Regions from separate parts of the Nonomuraea sp. NPDC003560 genome, predicted to be linked through region 1. Evidence: riboswitches for the same ligand, from Rfam matches in the RefSeq annotation. Region 1 holds a riboswitch; the other holds the start of a gene.
The links. A riboswitch is a leader RNA that binds a small molecule or an ion and turns the genes downstream of it on or off. The one in region 1 is predicted to bind cyclic di-AMP.
Positions count from the first base shown of each region.

Region 2: it holds a riboswitch for cyclic di-AMP, as region 1 does, so the genes downstream of both, ACFYUV_RS41225 (hypothetical protein) here and ACFYUV_RS28020 (CHAP domain-containing protein) in region 1, are expected to answer to the same signal.

Region 1 covers NZ_JBIAOF010000007.1:312,332-317,446, forward strand. The annotation lists gene ACFYUV_RS28010 (glycosyl hydrolase family 18 protein) at 1-1,838, opposite strand, end outside; gene ACFYUV_RS28015 (luciferase family protein) at 2,081-2,428, shown strand; cyclic di-AMP (ydaO/yuaA leader) riboswitch at 2,689-2,826, shown strand; gene ACFYUV_RS28020 (CHAP domain-containing protein) at 2,841-3,560, shown strand; gene ACFYUV_RS28025 (TetR/AcrR family transcriptional regulator) at 3,639-4,187, opposite strand; gene ACFYUV_RS28030 (nuclear transport factor 2 family protein) at 4,285-4,761, shown strand; gene ACFYUV_RS28035 (Tm-1-like ATP-binding domain-containing protein) at 4,792-5,115, shown strand, end outside.
Region 2 covers NZ_JBIAOF010000013.1:358,350-363,464, reverse strand. The annotation lists gene ACFYUV_RS41245 (TrpB-like pyridoxal phosphate-dependent enzyme) at 1-276, shown strand, start outside; gene ACFYUV_RS41240 (50S ribosomal protein bL37) at 316-393, opposite strand; gene ACFYUV_RS41235 (DeoR/GlpR family DNA-binding transcription regulator) at 531-1,310, shown strand; gene galT (galactose-1-phosphate uridylyltransferase) at 1,307-2,377, shown strand; cyclic di-AMP (ydaO/yuaA leader) riboswitch at 2,446-2,584, shown strand; gene ACFYUV_RS41225 (hypothetical protein) at 2,590-3,567, shown strand; gene sigJ (RNA polymerase sigma factor SigJ) at 3,583-4,491, opposite strand; gene ACFYUV_RS41215 (amidohydrolase family protein) at 4,643-5,115, shown strand, end outside.

The DNA of each region.
Region 1 (5,115 bases):
GTGCTCGGCGTGTCGTAGCTCCACCACTGGTTGCCGCAGTAGGCGTAGGCCGTGCCCGCGACCGTGCCGGTGGACGGGCAGCGGGTCTTGATGACCTTGTAGTCCTCGATGCCCTGCTCGTACGTGCCGGGCGCCGGGCCGGTCGCCGTGCCGCCGGGCGCGGCCTGGGTCACGCCGGTCCAGCCGCGGCCGTAGAAGCCGATGCCGAGCAGCAGCTTGGCGGCCGGGACGCCCTTGCTCTTGAGCTTCTGGATGGCGTTGTCGGTGTAGAAGCCGGGGACCGGGATCTTGTCCCAGGTGGTGAGCGGGGAGTGCGGGGCGGTCGGGCCCTGCGCGTCCCAGCCGCCGAAGAAGTCGTACGTCATGACGTTGTACCAGTCGACGTACTGGGCGGCGCCGCCGTAGTCGGCCGCGTCGATCTTGCCGCCGTCGTTGCCGTCGGCGGTGATGGCCGCGGTGACCAGGTTGTTCGCGCCGAAGCGCGAGCGCAGCGCGGACATCACGTTCTTGAACGCCGCCGCGCCGCTGGTGTCACAGGTCAGGCCGCAGGCGTTCGGGTACTCCCAGTCGATGTCGATGCCGTCGAAGACGTCGGCCCAGCGGGGGTCCTCCACCAGCTTGTAGCAGGAGTCGGCGAAGGCCGTCGGGTTCTGCGCCGCCTGGCCGAAGCCGCCGGACCAGGTCCAGCCGCCGAAGGAGAAGAGCACCTTCAGGTTGGGGTACTTCTTCTTCAGCTTGCGCAGCTGGTTGAAGTTGCCGCGCAGCGCGCCGTTGTCCCAGGTGTCGGCGACGCCGTCGACGCTCTCGCCCGCCTGGTAGAAGCGGTCGTAGTCGGCGTAGCTGTCGCCGATCGTGCACTGCCCGTTCTGCACGTTGCCGAACGCGTAGTTGATGTGGGTCAGCTTGGCCGCCGAGCCGCTGGTGTCGATGTTCTTGACGTGGTAGCCGCGCTGGTAGATGCCCCACTGGACGAAGTAGCCCAGCACCTTGTTGCCGCCACCGCCGCCGCCGCCCGTGGTGGTCGCGGTGATCTGGTTGCTGTCGGCCGAGCGGTTGCCGGCCGCGTCACGCGCCCGCACGGTGTAGTTGTAGGAGGTGTTGGCGCTGAGGCCGGTGTCGTTGTACGACGTGCCCGTGACGGTGGTGACCAGGGTGCCGCCGCGGTAGACCTCGTAGCCGGTGACCGCCACGTTGTCGGTGGAGGCGTTCCAGGCCAGCGAGACGCTGTTGTTGCTGACGCCGGTCGAGCGCAGGTTGCCGGGGACCGACGGCGGGGTCTTGTCGTCGCCGCCACCGCCGCCGGTGGTCGTCGCGGAGATCTGGTTGCTGTTGGCCGAGCGGTTGCCGGCCGCGTCACGCGCGCGCACGGTGTAGCTGTAGGCCGTGTTCGCGGTGAGGCCGGTGTCGTTGTACGTGGTGCCCGTGACGGTGGTGACCAGGGTGCCGCCGCGGTAGACCTCGTAGCCGGTCACGGCCACGTTGTCGGTGGAGGCGTTCCAGGCCAGGGCCACGCTCGTGTCCGTGACGCCGGTCGAGCGCAGGTTGCCCGGCACGGACGGCGCGGTCGTGTCGCTGCCGCCGCCGCCGGAGACCTTCCACAGCGCCGCCACGTTCGGCGGCTCCCAGCCGGGCTGGGAGGTGTGCGCCTGGAGACAGACGTAGTCGACGCCGTTGTAGGTGACGACCGTGCCCGCCGTGTAGGCGGTCCACGGGGCCCAGGCCGCCGCGTACGCCACCGTGCTGGCGGAGGCGAGCGCCGGGGCGGCCACGGCCGCGGTGAGGGGCAGGGCCAACGCCGCCATTCCCGCCAGGACCTTGCTCAGAATGGTGTGTTTCATGTCGCTCCGACATCCGTTGGGGGGTGTGTGGGGAGTGGGATGGGAGACTTCTGGGGAAACTATTAGGAAAGTTTCCTTTAAGTTGTGAATCGACGGTAGCTTCTGCCTGGGGGAGCGTCAATACGTATCGGTCAGGTGTCCGTAATCGTGCCGGTCAGACCCCGGGCGCGCCCGTTCACGAGGGGATAACGGTTCAGGAACGGGGGCTGACGGCGGGGTGAGCCGTGGCTCAGCATTGGAGCGTGGCAGGAATCTCCGCCTGGCGGCGGACGCCCACGCGACGCGGGCCCTACGTGGTCCGCGCGGTCGCGGAGTTACGGTCCTGGCCGTCGCTGAACGTCAGCGGCACCGGTCAGCAGGTCACCTTCGCCGTACACGGAACCGAGATCCTGCGCCTGGCCGGCCGGGACGAGATCCACGTACGGCTCACCGCCCCCGCCATCGGCCGCCTGGAACCGTACCTGCGGGCGTGCGACCAGGTCCATGCCTGCCGCGACCGCGCCTGGGTCGCCGTACAGGTCGACGCCGAGCCCGATCTGGAATTGTTGCTGGCGCTCACGAGCGTGGCGATAAAGGCGCACGTGGCGTGAACCGATTCGGTGCGTAGCGTTTCTCCCACGCAGCGTCGAATTCATTGCCTCCATTTGCCTGGGAATTACTCGCCGGGTAGCTTGGTTGTACACAGCCGAACGGGGAGTCGTCCCAGGTAGGGATGGCATTGCCTGGGAATTACCCAAGCGGGACCCGTGTTGTACAGAGTCGATGCGGACATCCCCGCATCCGGGCGTCGCACATATATCTTCAGGCCCTTTCCCGGGCCCGGGAAGACGATGCGTCAGCCCTTTGCCTGACCAAGAGACCGCTGAATCCGCCTGTGCGCGGAACCGGGGACCCATGTGTCCAATGGGGTGAATCGGCACCGTGGTGCCGTAGGGCAGCTTCCCGCCCGAACCCGTCAGCTAACCCGGCAAGCGGCACGGAAGCTCAAGGAGTAACACCCTCATGGCCAAGCACCGTCTTCACCGTGCCTTCAAGCTCGACCTCGCCAAGATCGCTCTCGGCGCGACCGCCGTCGCCGGCGTGCTCGGCACGCACGCGGCAGTGAACGCCGACACCACCCACGCCACCGCCCACACCGCCACCCAGACCGCCAAGGTCGCCGGCGTGGCCGCCCAGCCGCTCGTCGCGCAGCACCGCGCCGCCGACGAGAGCGCCAAGGGCAAGGTCAACGTCACCGCCGCCCAGGTGCTGGCCACCGCCCGCGCCCAGGTCGGCACCTCCGAGGACGCCAACGGCGGCGGCACCAAGTTCCAGAAGTGGTACGCCGACTCGCAGCGCGCCGCCGAGACCGCCGCGCGTGACGGCGGCAACCGCGCCATGTACCTGAACGCCCCCTGGTGCTCGATGTTCGTCTCCTGGGTCGGCGAGCAGACCGGCGCCCGCCCGCAGGTCGGCTGGGACGCCTACACCGTGACCCACGCCAAGTGGTTCGCCGCCAACGACCGCTGGGGCACCGAGGCCAAGCCGGGCGCCGTCGTCTTCTTCTCCTGGAGCGGCAGCAAGAGCCTGAGCGACATCCAGCACGTCGGCTTCGTCGTCAAGGACAACGGCGACGGCACGATCTCCACGATCGAGGGCAACACCGGCAACGGCAAGGTCGAGCAGCGCGTCCGCCCGACCTCCCAGGTCGTCGGCTACGGCTACCCGTCGTACGCCGCCTGATCCTGCCAAGCGAAGAGCGCACTCCCCGCGGGGAGTGCGCTCTTTCGCGTTTCAGGACGGGAGTGCGCTTTTCGCGTTTCAGGGCCGCCGGTGCCGGTGGACCAGGACCGCCGCGGCCTGCCCGGCCGAGCGGGCCGCGCCCGGCTCCTCCGAGATCATCGCGGTGACCGTGGCGCCGTCGATCAGGGTGAGCAACTGCTCGGCGAGCAGGCCGGGGTCCCCGGCTCCCGCCTCCTCGGCGAGCGAGCGCAGGTAGGCGCGCAGGCGCCCCTTGTGCTCGCGCACCGCCGCGCGGACGGCGGCCGAACCGGCGCCCAGCTCGGCGAAGGCGTTGGCGAACCCGCAGCCGCGGAAGTCGTCCTCGGTGAACCAGCGTTCCAGCCACGCGAAGACCGCCGGGATGCGGTCGCCGGCGTCGGCCACGTACGCGGTGAGCGAGGCCATCCAGCGTTCGTCGCGCCGCCGCAGATAGGCCACGACCAGCGCCTCCTTCGACGGGAAACACTGGTAGAGGCGTTTCAGCGAGACGCCGGAGGCGGCCCGGATCTCGTCCATGCCGACCGCCTGCACGCCGCGGCGGTAGAACAGGTCGCCCGCGGCGTCCAGCAGCCGCTGCTCGTGATCCATGACACCCCTCCAGGTGCTTGCCGCGGAGAACGGTCGTTCTCTACGCTAGCGCACACCCCGGGAGAACGCCCGTTCTCTCGATCGGAGAGGACAGCCCATGACCCGCCCGCCCGTCCCGCCGTTCACCGAGGAGACCGCCCGGATCAAGGTCCAGGCCGCCGAGGACGCCTGGAACACCCGCGACCCCGACCGCGTCGCGCTCGCCTACACCGAGGACTCCGTGTGGCGCAACCGCGGCGAGTTCGTCACCGGCCGCGCCGAGATCGCGGAGTTCCTGCGCCGCAAGTGGGCCCGCGAACTGGACTACGCCCTGCGCAAAGAGCTGTGGGCGGTCACCGGCGACCGCATCGCCGTGCGCTTCCAGTACGAGTCCCGCGACGCCGCCGGCCAGTGGTGGCGCAGCTACGGCAACGAGCAGTGGGAGTTCGACGCCTCGGGGCTGATGCGCCGCCGCGAGGCCAGCATCAACGACGTCGCCATCACCGAGGAGGAACGCCGCATCTTCGGCTCCCGCCCGCTGTCCGAGCACGGCGTGGACGTGCTGGGCATCCGCCACGCGGAGATCGCCGGGTAAGGTCGGAAGGCCGATCGTAGGAGGTCTGACATGGCGGTCTTGCTGCTGGGCACCCTCGACACCAAGGGGGAGGAGTACGCCCTCGTCCGCGACCTGATCATCCGGGCCGGCCAGGGCGTCGTCCTCATGGACACCGGCGTCATGGGCGCCCCGGCGCTGGCCGCCGACGTCCCCGCCGAGGCCGTCGCGCGGGCCGCGGGCACCGGCCTCGACCGGCTCAGGAGCGCCGGCGACCGCGGCGCCGCGCTCGCGGCCATGGCGGCCGGGGCCACCGCCCTGGCCAAGGACCTGCACGCCCGCGGCGAGCTGAGCGGCGTGCTCGCGCTCGGCGGCAGCGGCGGCTCCTCCATCGCC
Region 2 (5,115 bases), on a different contig from region 1:
ACCCGTACCCAGAGCGAGTGTTTCGAGGCGGGTGTGCGCTTCGCGCGGACCGAGGGCATCGTCCCGGCCCCCGAGCCCACGCACGCGCTGGCCGAGACCATCGCCGAGGCCCTGCGCTGCAAGGAGAGCGGCGAGGAGAAGGTGATCCTCACCGCGCTGTGCGGGCACGGCCACTTCGACCTGGCCGCCTACGACCGCCATCTGGCCGGCGAACTGGAGGACTACTCGCTTCCGCAGGAGCGCCTCGACCAGGCGCTCACCGAGCTGCCCGGCTGAGATGACACGGGTGGCCGCGAGACCCGCGGCCACCCGTGTTCAGTTCGCGTTCGGGCGCTTCCTGTGGTTCGCCTTCTTCTTCTTGCGCCCCCTGCCCTTGCGTGCACGCTTCGCCATGGGCTCACCTCCAGCGGTCGGGATCGTGACCTTCAAGGTCTCCCCTGCCCGCGGGCCGCACAAGCGATACGCCGTGACCTAACATTCCTCAACAATCTCGTGTCATAATTTGGTGGAATCTGTTGGAAGGGGTGGGCGTGCTCGCACAGCAGCGTCAGCAGACGATCCTCGAACGCGTACGCAGCAGCGGCGGCGTCCGGGTGGCCGACCTCGTGCGCGAGCTCGGCGTCTCCGACATGACGATACGCCGCGACCTTGAGGTGCTGGCCGAGCGCGGGCTGCTGGAGAAGGTCCACGGCGGCGCGACGGCCCTCGGCCCCGGCTCGACCGAGGAGCCCGGCTTCACCGCCAAGTCCGCCCGCCAGCAGCAGGAGAAGGAGGCCATCGCGCGGCACGCGGCCACCCTCGTCCGGCCGGGAACCGCCGTGGCCCTCTCCGCCGGCACCACCACGTGGGCGCTGGCCCACCACCTCGTCGCGGTGCCCGAGCTGACCGTGATCACCAACTCGATCCCCGTCGCCGACGTCTTCCACCGCAACCCGCGCGCCGACCGCACGGTCGTGCTGACCGGCGGCGTGCGCACGCCCTCCGACGCGCTCGTCGGCCCCGTGGCGGTGGCGGCCATCCGCCGCCTGCACGTGGACACGCTCTTCCTCGGGGTGCACGGCATGAGCCTGCGCGCCGGTTTCACCACGCCCAACCTGCTGGAGTCCGAGACCGACAGGGAGCTGGTGGCCGCGGCGCACCGCCTGGTGGTCCCCGCCGACCACACCAAATGGAACACGGTCGGCATCAGCACGATCGCCGAGCTGACCGAGGCCGACGTGGTCATCAGCGACGCGGGGCTGCCCGAGGAAGCACGCACCGAGCTGGCCGAACGGGCCGGAGAACTGATCATCGCGGAGGGCACGCCTTGAAGCGCACCATCACCCACCTGGCAGACGGCCGAGAGCTGATCTACTTCGACCGGCGCGACGACGCCGACCGGAGCGCGATCGACCGGCGGCCGCTCGATCCGCGGCCGGTGGCCTCCGAGCTGCGCTACGACCCGCTGACCGAGGAGTGGATCGCGATCGCCGGCCACCGGCAGACGCGAACGTTCCTGCCGCCGGCCGACGAGTGCCCGTTGTGCCCGTCGTCCGCCACGCGGGCGTCGGAGATCCCGGCCCATGACTATGACGTGGTGGTGTTCGAGAACCGCTTCCCCTCTTTCTCCGGAAATTTTGGGACTTACGGGGATGTCGGCGGCCTGAGTGAGGTGCGGCCGGGTGTCGGGCGGTGTGAGGTGGTGTGCTTCACCTCCGACCACTCCTCCTCCTTCTCCAGGCTCTCCAACGCCCAGGTCAGGCTGGTCATGGAGGCGTGGGCCGACCGCACGGCCGAGTTGTCCGGCATCGAGGGCGTCGAGCAGGTGTTCTGCTTCGAGAACCGGGGCGAGGAGATCGGCATCACGCTCCCCCACCCGCACGGGCAGATCTACGCCTATCCCTACGTGACCCCGCGCACCAAGCTCCAGCTGGGGGCCGCCGCGCGGCACACGGGCGGGAACCTGTTCGCCGACGTGCTGGCCGCCGAGCAGGCCGCCGGCACGCGGGTGGTGGCCGCCAACGAGCTCTGGACGGCGTTCGTGCCGGCCGCCGCGCGCTGGCCGTTCGAGGTGCACGTGTATCCGCACCGGCAGGTGCCCGACCTGGCGGCGCTGTCGGAGGAGGAGCGGGCCGCGTTCGCGCCGCTGTACACCTCGGTGCTGCGGGCGCTCGACGCGCTGTTCGGGGTGGCGATGCCGTACATCTCGGCCTGGCACCAGGCGCCGGTGCGGTACGGCCGTGAGCTGGCCTACCTGCACCTGGAGCTGTTCAGCATCAGGCGGGCGCCCGGGAAGCTGAAGTACCTGGCGGGCTCGGAGTCGGCCATGGGGGCCTTCGTCAACGACGTGCTGCCGGAGGAGGCGGCACGCATGTTGCGATCACGAATTGATCACTAATTGGTTTCTCATTAAAGTCGCATGACTCGTGATCTACCACTAATATCCCGTTAGACATCGGCCATAACGGTCGTTGTACGCCTAATCCCGGGCGTGTTGCCCGGGAGCCGGGGACCCATCGCATCCGGGGTGAATCCGCGCAAGTGGTAGGGACTGCTCCCGTGCCCGAACCCGTCAGCTAACCCGGCCGGCAGAGGGAGAGGAACAACCACGTGGCGGCTTCGTCCCCCGCGAGTCTTGCCGTCGGTCTCATCACCGCCACCGCCCTGCTCGTCCATCCGGCCGCGGCCTCGGTCTCCGGGGCAGCCGCCGTGGCGGCCGCGCCCAAGCCGTCCGAGGCGCAGCTGCGGGCCCAGCTCAAGGAGCTCAACCGCAAGGTCGACAAGCTCATCGAGACGTACAACCTCAAGCGGGTCGAGCTGGCCAAGGCCCAGCAGGCCGCCACCGCGGCCCAGCAGCGGCTCGCCGCCGCCGAGCAGGCGCTGGCCACGGCCGAGCAGCGGGTCGCCGAGATCGCCCGGCTGCGCTACCAGAACGGCGACACCTCCCTGCCGGCGTTCATGATGACCCCGGACGGCGGCGGCGCGGCCGTGCTCGAACAGCTCACCGCCGAGCAGCAGGCGGTCGTGGACAGCGTGGCCAAGGCCCGCGACGACCAGAAGAAGGCCGCCACGGCCGCCGCCGCGCTCGCGACGGAGCTGAAGGCGGGCACGGCGGAGGTGGCCGAGCAGCGCGACGACGCCCAGGACGTCATCGACGACATCAAGAAGAAGCTCCAGGACCTGGTGCCGTTCGGGCCGGGCAAGAAGTCCGACGGGAGCTGGGCGCCCGAGCTGCCGGCCGGCTCGGACAACATCACGCCGCGCACCCGGCTGATGCGCGCGCAGGTGCAGAAGAACTTCTCGCTGCCGTACGAGGTGGGCTGCTTCCGGTCCGGCTCCAGCGGCGAGCACCCGCTCGGCCGGGCCTGCGACTTCATGATGAGCACAGGCGGCACCATGCCGAGCGCCGTCAACAACGCCCTCGGCGACCGGCTGGCCGACTGGGCGCTGAAGAACAAGGCCAAGCTGGGCGTCAAGTACGTGATCTGGAAGCAGCGCATCAACCAGGGCTCGGGCTGGCGCGCGATGTCCGACCGCGGCAGCATCACCGAGAACCACTACGACCACGTGCACATCTCGATGAACTAGCCGCGGACCGGCGGCTCAGCGGATGCCGGTGAGCTTGTCGGGGTTGGTGACGGAGTAGACGGCGGCGATCCGGTCGCCCTCGGGCGTGAGATCGACGACGACCACGGCCAGCGGGCCGTCACCGGAGAAGACGAGCGCGCACGGGTCGCCGGCCACCCGCCGGTAGCGCAGGTCCACCGCGCCCGGGGTCAGCGTCGCGGCGACGGACATGAACACCGCCGCGACCTGGTCCCGGCCGTGGACCGGGTGCAGGCTGGTGGCCGGTCCCTTGCCGCCGCCGTCGGTCCACAGGGTCACCTCCGGCGCCAGCACCTCCAGCAGGGCCCGCAGGTCACCGCCGAGGGCGGCCGCGGCGAACCGCTCGGTCACCTCGGCGTGGACGTCGGGCTGGGGCCGGTGACGAGGACGGCGCGCGTGGACGTGGCGGCGCGCGCGGGCCGCGAGCTGCCGGACCGCCGCCGGCGTGCGCCCGAGGATGCCGGCCGTCTCCGGGTGGCTGAAACCGAACACCTCGTGCAGCACGAAGACCGCTCGTTCCAGCGGTGACAGGGTCTCCAGCACGACCAGCACCGCCATCGACAACGACTCCCCGCCCTCGGCGGCGCCTCCGGCGTTGTCGGGGGCCGTGACCAGCGGTTCCGGCAGCCAGGGGCCGACGTAGGTCTCCTGCCGGCGGCTCAGGTCCGCCCGCCGGGCGAGCGCCTGGTTCACCGCGATCCGCACCAGGTAGGCCCGGACGTTCTCCACCGGTCCGGCGTCCGGCCTGCGGTGCCGGGCGGACCAGGCCAGCCACACCTCCTGCAGCACGTCCTCGGTGTCGGCGACGCTGCCGAGCATGTTGTAGACCACCGAGAACAGCAGTTCCCGGTAGCCGAGGAACTGCTCGGTGGCGGCGTCGGCGGGGTGCCGCGGGGTCGGTGTCATGGCGTGCCTCCTCGTCTGTCGCAACCGAAGAGTCCAGACGCGTGGCGATTGTGACATGAAGGCATCAAGCGTGATCTATGCCACTCATGTCACAGTTCCCGGCCGGTTGCCCCTCTGTGGTGGCGTCACGACTCACAAGGGAGAGCTTGGAATGCGTACAGTGATCCGCAATGTCAGGGTGTTCGACGGCGAGCACACCATCGCGACGGCCGACGTGGTGATCGAGGACGGCCTGATCGCCGCGGTCGGCAGCGGGGCCGGCCGCCCGGCCGACGCCGAGGTGGACGGCACGGGCAGGACGCTGCTGCCCGGCCTGATCGACGCGCACACCCACGTGTTCGACGGCAGCCTGGCCCAGGCCCTGCGGTACGGGGTCACCACCGAGCTCGACATGTTCTGCCTGCCGCAGATCCTGGCCGGGCAGCGGCGGCTGGCCGCCGAGAACGACGACGTGGCCGACCTGCGCAGCGCCGGCACGCTGGCCACCGCTCCTGGCGGGCACCCGACCCAGCTGCTGGGGGCCCTGGCGGGCACCGTCCTGGACGGGCTCGACGTCACGGCGATCGACTTCGTCTCCGACCCGGCGCAGGCGCCGGCGTTCGTCCAGGCCAGGCTGGCCGAGGG